DNA from 3 places in the Rhizobium sp. G187 genome. Region 1 is predicted to be linked to each of the others. Evidence: predicted binding sites of a transcription regulator. Region 1 holds the regulator's gene; each other region holds the start of a gene.
What was found. Region 1 encodes PhoB, which activates phosphate uptake and scavenging genes when phosphate is short. Its sites were predicted from a motif close to TGTCATNNANCTGTCAT; they were not measured.
Positions count from the first base shown of each region.

Region 1 (3,277 bases):
CGCTCCTGCTCATTGGCATGGTGGCTTTCGTCAAGGAATTCCCAGCCGGTCCGCCGGATGGTTTCTTCCAGCCCGCCTCGGCGCTGCCGGTCCAGGTCTACAACTGGACGCAGCGCGGCGACCCGGCCTTTGTTGAGCGTGCCTCTGGCGCCATCATCGTCCTGCTGGTCTTCCTGATCCTGATGAACTTGGTAGCAATCATTCTGCGTCGCCGGTTTGAGCGTCGTTGGTAAGGGGGTGTATGATGATGAACAATCTCTCGACTAAGATGACCACGACGAAAGCGCCAATCATGACTGAATCCAAGATCACCGCACGCGATGTGCAGGTTTACTACGGCGAGAAGCAGGCCCTGCGCGATGTGAACATCGAGATCCGTCCGCGCTCTGTCACCGCCTTCATTGGCCCGTCGGGCTGCGGCAAGTCGACCTTCCTGCGTTGCATCAACCGGATGAACGACACGATCGCCAGCTGCCGCGTCGAGGGCAATATCCTGATCGACGCCGAGAATATCTACGACGCGAAGGTTGACCCCGTACAGCTGCGCGCCAAGGTCGGCATGGTCTTCCAGAAGCCGAACCCGTTCCCGAAGTCGATCTACGAGAACGTCGCCTACGGCCCGCGCATCCACGGTCTGGCCAAGAACAAGGCGGACCTTGATGAGATCGTGTCCGTTGCCCTGCAAAAGGCAGGCCTGTGGAACGAGGTGAAGGATCGTCTCGATGCCGCTGGCACCGGCCTTTCCGGTGGTCAGCAGCAGCGTCTGTGCATCGCGCGCGCCGTGGCCGTCAGCCCGGAAGTGATCCTCATGGACGAACCCTGCTCGGCACTGGACCCGATCGCGACCGCCAAGGTCGAGGAGCTGATCCACGAACTGCGCGAGAACTTCACCATCGTGATCGTCACCCATTCCATGCAGCAGGCGGCCCGCGTGTCGCAGCGGACGGCGATGTTCCATCTCGGCGAACTCGTCGAAGAAAACGACACCGACAAGATGTTCACCAACCCGGATGACCAGCGCACCCAGGATTACATCATGGGCCGCTTCGGCTGAGCCGAAAACAGACCCACGGCCCAACCCAATTCAAGGAATATCCGCGATGGCTTCGACCCATATCTATTCGGCTTTCGATGAAGAACTGAAATTCCTGATGCGCCGCATCTCCGAAATGGGAGGTCTCGCGGAGCAGATGGTCGCCGAAAGCGTACGCGCCCTGGTGAATTCCGATGCGGCTCTCGCTCAGAAGATCATTTCCGACGACGTCCTGATGGACGCGATGGAAAAGGAAATCGGCGAAAAGGCCGTGATCACCATTGCCAAGCGCCAGCCGGTTGCCGCCGACCTGCGCGAGATCATCGGCGCCCTGCGCATCGCAGCGGATTTGGAACGCGTCGGCGACCTCGGCAAGAGCAACTCCAAGCGCGTGGTTGCCATCCAGGCGACGGGCGTTCCGCGCAAGCTCGCCCGCGGCCTTGAGCATCTCTCGGATCTGGCGCTCGCTCAGCTCAAGGAAGTGCTCGACGTCTACACGACCCGCTCCGCCGAAAAGGCGAAGTCGATCCGGGACCGCGACGAAGAGATCGACTCGATCTATACTTCGCTGTTCCGCGAGCTGCTGACCTACATGATGGAAGATCCGCGCAACATCACCAGCTGCACGCATCTCCTGTTCTGCGCCAAGAACATCGAGCGTATCGGCGACCACGCCACGAACATCGCCGAGACCATCTACTACATGACCACCGGGGCAGCACCCGAGGGCGAGCGTCCGAAGGAAGACCTCACCTCATCAGTCGGTGCGATAACCGAGTAACCGGGTCCCGAGACGAGGTGACGTTCTGATGCAGCCGAAGATTGCCGTCGTGGAAGACGAGGAGGCGCTGAGCGTTCTCCTGCGCTACAATCTCGAAGCCGAAGGCTATGAGGTCGAGACCATCATGCGGGGCGACGAAGCCGAAATTCGGCTTCAGGAGCGGGTTCCCGATCTGCTTCTGCTCGATTGGATGCTCCCGGGTGTGTCGGGAATCGAGCTCTGCCGTCGCCTGCGCATGCGGCCGGAAACCGAACGGCTTCCGATCATCATGCTCACGGCACGGGGTGAAGAGAGCGAGCGCGTCCGCGGTCTGGCCACGGGTGCTGACGACTATGTCGTCAAGCCCTTCTCCACGCCGGAACTCATGGCCCGGGTCAAGGCCATGCTGCGCCGTGCCAAGCCCGAAGTCCTGTCCAGCGTCTTGCGTTGTGGTGATATCGAGCTGGATCGCGAAACCCATCGCGTTCACCGCAAGAGCCGCGAAGTGCGGCTTGGGCCTACCGAGTTCCGCCTGCTGGAATTTTTGATGGTTTCCCCGGGTCGCGTCTTTTCACGCTCTCAGCTGCTCGACGGCGTCTGGGGTCATGATATCTATGTCGACGAACGCACGGTTGATGTGCATGTGGGACGCCTGCGCAAGGCGTTGAACTTCTCCAACATGCAGGATGTGATCCGCACTGTACGCGGCGCGGGCTATTCCATGGAAGCCTGATCCGAACGCCATCTATTCCAGCAAAAGGCCGCCCCGGGAAACCGCGGGCGGCCTTTTGATGCATGCGGTATGCACAAACGAAAACAGGCCCCGAAGGGCCTGTCTGATGATCGCTGAACTCGTTTTAACGAGCGGCCCGGCGACGATCGCTGACCGGCTGGTAGGCGAGCTTCGCATGATACGTGCAATAGGGCGACGCGTCGTTGATCTCGCAGCCGCAAAAGTGGAAATCGTCCTTCATCGGGTCGCCGATCGGCCATTTGCAGGTCCGCTCGGTCAGTTCCGTCAGGGCGAGGCGGCGCGAAATCGGCACCACCACGTTGAGCGCCTGGCGCGGAGCGGCCTGCTCGAAAATCTCGATCGCCGCATCTTCCTTCAGCGCGACCGAACCGGATGCCCGTGCTGCGGGGCGTGCCGTTGCAGCCTGCGGGCGTGCCGGAAAACCGGCGGGACGCGGCGCCGGCGCCGGGCGCTTTGCCGGACGCGGCGTGCTTGTGCTGCCGCCGGCCTTGGCGCGGCCGGGCAGGTTCAGGCGATGGACCTTGCCAATGACGGCGTTGCGGCTGACGCCGCCACCCAATTGTGCTGCGATCTGACTTGCGCTGAGGCCATCGGCCCACAGACGCTTCAGTTTTTCAACTCTGTCATCTGACCATTGTGCGTTTGCGTTCATGCCATATCTCTCCGCCGCTAGCGTGTTCATGGCAGAATCCGTCACCGTCGCCGCGGATGAATCCGCGGCAGCCCGCCT
Region 1 covers NZ_JBPUGM010000006.1:210,934-214,210, forward strand. The annotation lists gene pstA (phosphate ABC transporter permease PstA) at 1-233, shown strand, start outside; gene pstB (phosphate ABC transporter ATP-binding protein PstB) at 269-1,054, shown strand; gene phoU (phosphate signaling complex protein PhoU) at 1,101-1,814, shown strand; gene phoB (phosphate regulon transcriptional regulator PhoB) at 1,843-2,526, shown strand; gene ACSV9I_RS17965 (GcrA family cell cycle regulator) at 2,651-3,199, opposite strand.

Region 2 (3,277 bases), on a different contig from region 1:
TTGGTGCCCGGCTTCAGGCCCATGTAATCAAGTGCCCGCCATTTCGAGCTGCGCTTGTTTTCGTCGGCAATGTCATCCGGGTTCGGCACGACGCCCTGGACCGAGATGACGTCTTCCGGCGAAGAGCCCCAGGAGACAATCGGCGGGAGCTTGGCCGCATCGAGCACGACGACGCGATCGAAATGTGCGCCTTCGTCGGTCTGCAGTGTCTTCCAGTATGCGATCGCCTGTTCCAGTGCTTCGCCCTTCGGCGCGCGCGGCTTGCCCTTGATGTACTCGAAGGTCTTTTCGTCAGGCGCGATCAGGCCAGCGCGGGCGCCGCCTTCGATCGTCATGTTGCAGATGGTCATGCGGCCTTCCATCGACAGCGCGCGGATCGCTTCGCCGGCAAATTCGATGACGTGGCCCGTGCCGCCTGCCGTGCCGATCTCGCCGATGATGGCGAGGATGATGTCCTTCGCGGTCACGCCTTCCGGCAGCTGGCCGTCGACGCGGACCAGCATGTTCTTGGCCTTCTGCTGGATCAGCGTCTGGGTGGCGAGCACGTGCTCGACCTCGGACGTGCCGATGCCATGCGCCAGCGCACCGAAGGCGCCATGAGTCGACGTGTGGCTGTCACCGCAAACGATGGTCATGCCGGGCAGGGTGAAGCCCTGTTCCGGGCCAACGATGTGCACGATGCCCTGACGCTTGTCGGAAGCCGAATAATATTCGACACCGAATTCGGCAGCGTTGTTGGCGAGCGCTTCAACCTGGATGCGGCTTTCTTCGTTCTTGATGCCGAGATGGCGATCCGGCGAAGTCGGCACGTTGTGGTCGACAACGGCCAGCGTCTTCTGCGGCGCGCGAACCTTGCGGCCGGCCATGCGCAGACCTTCAAAGGCCTGCGGGCTCGTCACTTCATGCACGAGGTGACGGTCGATGTAGAGAAGACAGGTGCCATCGTCCTGGCGGTCGACAACGTGGTCGTCCCAGATCTTGTCGTAAAGGGTGCGGGGTGCGCTCATGGGTGAGTTCCATCCAGACTGAGGTAACAGGATTTTTGTTATGTGAGGTCTTATCGGCGCCGCTCATGCGGTCGCAGGAGCTCAGCCGCGAAGGCTCGCAAGCGCCCCTTGGATGCGCGCAAAAAACCGTGCCGGCAGACGCTTGTGGTCCTGCAGCACGATAAACTGGTTCGCGAGGCATCCGAATTTCGATCCCATGAGACGCTTTCTATCAGATCTCCGTTTTTCCGGCAATCGGGCCGCTGCCGGCATATGACAAACAATTGTCATATGGAATTCGCGCAAACATGCTTCATCGTGTTGAGCTTAAGCATAGTTTGGGAACGCCGCCTGCCATGAATGACGAGATCAATCGCATCAAGAACGAGATCATCGACAGCTTCGACGAGGAGCTGGAGCAGCAGATGGAGGAAGACCGGCTGGACGAGCTGGTTGCCGACGGGCTGTCCGAGCCGACGATTGATCGCCGGATCTACTTCCGCGAACTGTTTCGTCTTCAGCATGAATTGGTTCGGCTGCAGGATTGGGTGCAGTACAAGAAGCTGAAGATGATTGTGCTCTTCGAAGGCCGCGATTCCGCCGGCAAGGGCGGCGCCATCAAGCGCGTCACCCAGCGTCTTAACCCCCGCGTCTGCCGGGTCGTGGCGCTTCCGGCGCCAACCGAGCGTGAGCGCAGCCAGTGGTATTTCCAGCGCTATGTCCAGCACCTGCCGACAGCTGGCGAAATGGTGCTGTTCGACCGCTCCTGGTACAACCGCGCCGGTGTCGAACGGGTCATGGGTTTCTGCACGCCCGACGAACTGGAGGAATTCTTTCGCTCCGTACCGGAATTTGAGCGCATGCTCGTGCGTTCCGGCATCATCCTCGTGAAGTACTGGTTCTCGATCACCGACGAGGAGCAGGAATTCCGCTTCCAGATGCGCATCAACGATCCCTTGAAGCAGTGGAAGTTGTCACCCATGGACCTCGAAAGCCGCGTCCATTGGGAAGACTATACCCGCGCCAAAGAAGAGATGCTGGAGCGCACGCATATCCCTGAGGCCCCCTGGTGGGTGGTACAGGCCGTCGACAAGAAGAAGGCGCGGCTCAACATGATCGCCCATCTCCTGTCGCAGATCCCTTACGAGCATGTGCCGAAGGAAACGATCGAGTTGCCGGCTCGCGTCCGCGGGGCGGATTACATCCGCCACCCGGTCCCTGAGGAGATGTATGTCCCGGAGAGATATTGAGTGAGGTCTGTCTGCTTAGCGCGGGTTTCGGGACCGCATGCGTTTCTCGAAACCGCGTAGCAGGAGCGAGAGGCCGATGGTCAGTACAAGGTAGACATAGGCCACAATCGAATAGGTTTCGAAAAACCGGAACGAGCCTGAGGCGTAGACCTTGGCCATCTGGGTGATGTCGGCCACGCCAAGCACCGAGACGAGGGACGAGTCCTTCACCATGGCGACGAAGTCGTTCGATAGCGGCGGGAAGACAACCCGGATTGCCTGCGGCAACACAATCAGGCGAAAGCGTTGCGTGCGGGAAAGGCCGAGCGCCTTGGCCGCTTCGATCTGCCCTTTATCGATCGACTGGATGCCAGCCCGGAAAATCTCGGCGATGAAGGCCGAATAACCAATCGTCAACGCAATGATCGCGCGCCACATCAGCGAGATGTCGCGAACCACCATCGGCTCGGCAATGCCAGCGGACACCAGGGGTGTGGTTATGAGATTGTAGAGCGCGACGAAGGCTGGCGCGCCGACAAAGGCGATGTAAAACAAGAGCACGAGGATCGGGATGCCGCGCACCACTTCGACATAGAAGCGGGCGACCTGGCGGAGCACAACACTGTCCGCCATGCCGAGAAGGGCGATGCCAAGGCCGAGGCTGGATGCCAGCGCAAAGCCGACAAGGGTCACGAAGACGGTGACGCCGAGGCCCTTCGCCACGGTGGCAAAGACCTGGGCATAAAGCTCACTGACGAAAATGACGACGCCGAGGGCAAGTGCCAGCACGACGAAGGCGACCAGCCACCATGGCCGGTCGCCCTTCTGATTGCCCTCAGGCAGGGTCTGGAATGTCATGCTGGTATGCCGCCGCTGAGATCGCAGGCCTGCGCGAATCTCATTGGCCCATCTTGTAGTCGAGGAACCACTTCTTGTTCAGCGCATCGAACGTACCGTCCGCCTTCATCGCGGCGATGGCTGCGTTGACCGGTGCAACAAGATCGGAGCCCTTGGGGAAGATGAAGCCGAAGTCCTCGGAACCGAGCGGCCCGCCGATCAGCT
Region 2 covers NZ_JBPUGM010000004.1:419,107-422,383, reverse strand. The annotation lists gene leuC (3-isopropylmalate dehydratase large subunit) at 1-1,007, opposite strand, end outside; gene ppk2 (polyphosphate kinase 2) at 1,343-2,236, shown strand; gene ACSV9I_RS14460 (amino acid ABC transporter permease) at 2,252-3,073, opposite strand; gene ACSV9I_RS14455 (basic amino acid ABC transporter substrate-binding protein) at 3,114-3,277, opposite strand, start outside.
Region 2: ppk2 (polyphosphate kinase 2) is a predicted target of PhoB. The motif match lies at 1,261-1,277, and genes of this name have one in related genera.

Region 3 (3,277 bases), on a different contig from region 1:
TATCCGGGAACTTGGCCTTGAGGCCGTTCACAAGGCTGGTCGCCTGAAGAACACCGACCTGGAAGTTGTCGAAGGTGGCGTAGTAGTCGACATTGCCCGAGTCACGGATCAGGCGGTCATAGGCGATGACCTTGACGCCGGCGTCTGCAGCCTTCTGCAGGATGTCGGAGAGGGTCGTGCCGTCGATGGCGCCAATCACGAGAACCTTGGCACCCTTGGTGACCATGTTTTCGATCTGGGCCAGCTGGTTCGGGATATCGTCGTCAGCAAACTGCAGGTCCGGTGTATAGCCGGCTTCCTTGAACAGCTTTTCCATGGTCTCGCCATCGGAGATCCAGCGAGTCGACGTCTTTGTGGGCATCGAGATGCCGACCACACCCTTGTCCTGTGCAAAGGCCATAGGTGCGAATGATGCGATGCCGATTGCGAACGACGCAATCAGGGCGCCAAGTTTCTTCATGGTAACCTCCCTGGTCATACCGTGCGGCGCCAAGCTCCTCCTGACGACCGCTGAAACAAAGAACGAAAGGCCGACACGGCAGCCCCCAGCTCCATGCCGAGTCTTATCGTGCTCGATATACCGATCAAATGATTATTTTGACTTTCTGCATACCGTAGTTGATATATTATTTATGGCAGAAGCTCAGATAAATCGTTTGCAACCAAAACATTTCGGCCTGATCGCGTCCATTGCGGAACTCGGTCAGCTGAGTCTCGCAGCCCAGGCAATGGCGCTGACGCAACCTGCGGCCTCCAGAATGCTGGGCGAAATCGAACGCTATGTGGGCTCCCCAATCTTCATTCGCACGCCGAAGGGAATGGAACCGACCGTTGTTGGTGGCGCACTGGCGCGGCGCGCTCAGAACGTTCTCGAAGAAATGCGCGAAGCAGCCCGGGAAATCGAGGCCATCCGCCGGGGTTTTACTGGAAAGGTGCGGGTTGGTGCCGTGACCGGCGGTGCGGTCGGCTATGTTGTGCCGGCGATTAAAGTCTTGAAGGCCGACTCCACTGCTGTCGATATCCATTTGGACGTTGCGGCCAGTGGCGAACTGATCCGCGATCTCCTGTCCGGGCATTATGATTTTGTTCTGGGGCGCGTACCTCCCGGTATCGATGCACGCCAGTTCAACGTCGAGGGTGCTGCGATGGAGGAGATGGAGATTGTCGTCCATCGCACTCATCCACTGGTCAACATGGACCGGTTGAGCTTGTCCGATATGGCCCATTTCCCATGGGTGATGCAGGAACCCGGTACGCCGCTCAGGCAGGCTGTCGAAGCAAATTTTATCGAAGAAGGTTCCGCCCTTCCCAGAAACATCGTCAATACAACGTCGTTGCTGGTCATGATCGCAATGCTGGCTTCTTCGAACGCAATCGCGCCGATGTCGCGCGAGGTTTCGGACCTTCTCTGTCGTCAGACGCCGGTCGGTGATCTGTGCACGCTGAAGGTTGAGACTTCCATTGTCGTTGCGCCCTATCACCTGATCACCGTCCACGGTAAACGCCTGTCGCCTATTGCCGCACGACTGCGCGATCTTCTGCTCGCCGCCTTTGAAGAGCGAGGGCGCGGATAGGCCATGGGCGCGCTGCCACGAAACCCGCACCTCGACTTGCTTTTTGGGAAGCCTCAGGCACACTGTCATTCATCCGTCATGAAAAAGAGCTCGAGGAGCATTGATGACAGAGCTGCCTGAAGGACAGCGCCACGAAAGCGACGGCATCGACAAGGCCGCTGCGAGTGTCGTGGATCTGGGCATTTACCGCCAGGCGGCAGATCCGCTTCCCGTTACATTTCACCGCAGGGAGCTGGACGCCATCCTCTGGATCTATGGACGCATGGTTGGTGACGGCGAATGGCGTGACTATGCGATCGACCACCTGAAGGACAAGGCGGTCTTTTCCGTGTTCAAGCGGGCAGGCGAGTATCCGCTCTATCGGATTGAGAAGAACCCAAAGCTCGCTGCGAAGCAGGGTGCCTTCGCGGTCATTGCAACCGACGGCCGGATCCTCAAGCGTGGCCATGAGCTGAAGCAGGTCCTGAAGGTGTTTGACAAAGGCCTCAAGGCACTGGACTAACCATTAGCCAAGCGTTCCCGGATAGACCGTCAGATCAGGCTTGGTAGTGTTACCTTCGCCGAGCGGTCTCTGCATGAAAATTGTATCCAGCCAGAGACCATGTTTGAAGCCCGTACCATCGAGCCGACCGGCGAGGGTGAAACCGCAGGACCGGTGGACCGCCACTGAAGCATCGCTCGCACCTCCGACCACACCGACCATCTGACGGAAGCCCAATCCCTCGCATCGTTGGACGAGCGCCTGGAGAAGTGCCTTACCGACACCGAGGCCTCGCGCCTGCTCTGCGACATAAATCGAGTCCTCGACGAGCCAGCGATAGGCGGGTCTCGTGCGAAATGCGGAAGCGTAGGCGTAACCCAGCAGATTGTTGTCCCCATCCAAAGCTGCGAGATAGGGATAACCTTTTCCGGTGATCGCCGCGAAACGGGCCGTCATTTCGTCCACCCCGGGCGGCACGAGTTCGTAGCTTGCCGTACCTTCGAGTACAGCTTGCGAGTAAATGGCTGTAACAGAGGGCATATCCTCTGCTGTCAAATTCCTGATGGCCGCGACCATGAAATGCTCCGATGAGAAATGACTTCTTGTTCCATGTGACCGAAGCAGGGGCAAGTCCGGCAAATGTCATGGGGACAGGCTAAGCAAGTGGCTTGCACCACCAATCGTGTTTTCACCTCCGAGACCCCGCCAGCGGCTTGACTCGGTGCAAAAACCTTGTAATGCCTCGCCGTGAAGAGGATTTCGGACCATGCACGCTCTCGGGCATCCCATTGCGGTCTACCTTGACCTGCAGCGTCGCGCTGCCGGCGGCGCATGCCATTCTCTTGCATCCACGACCAAGGCCAAAACGACGACGAAAACCGTCTGACGTCTTCGGCCACCGCTCTCTCCCCGGCACGGCCGGGGACCAGGTAGGTTGCACCCTGTCGCAATCTTCCTCCTCACCATCCGCGGAGAGACAGAAAGAGAGCATAGACATGGGTTTCAAGATTGCAGTCGCAGGCGCCACCGGCAATGTCGGTCGCGAAATGCTGAACATCCTCTCGGAGCGCGGCTTCCCGGCGTCTGAGGTTATCGCCCTGGCATCAGCCCGGTCGCAGGGAACGGAAGTATCCTTCGGCGACAAGGTTCTGAAGGTCCAGAATCTGGAGAACTACGATTTCTCCGACACCGACATTTGCCTGATGTCTGCCGGCGGCACGAT
Region 3 covers NZ_JBPUGM010000004.1:460,671-463,947, forward strand. The annotation lists gene chvE (multiple monosaccharide ABC transporter substrate-binding protein) at 1-460, opposite strand, end outside; gene ACSV9I_RS14660 (LysR family transcriptional regulator) at 459-1,574, shown strand; gene ACSV9I_RS14665 (DUF2794 domain-containing protein) at 1,678-2,076, shown strand; gene ACSV9I_RS14670 (GNAT family N-acetyltransferase) at 2,080-2,631, opposite strand; gene ACSV9I_RS14675 (aspartate-semialdehyde dehydrogenase) at 3,051-3,277, shown strand, end outside.
Region 3: ACSV9I_RS14665 (DUF2794 domain-containing protein) is a predicted target of PhoB. The motif match lies at 1,638-1,654, and genes of this name have one in related genera.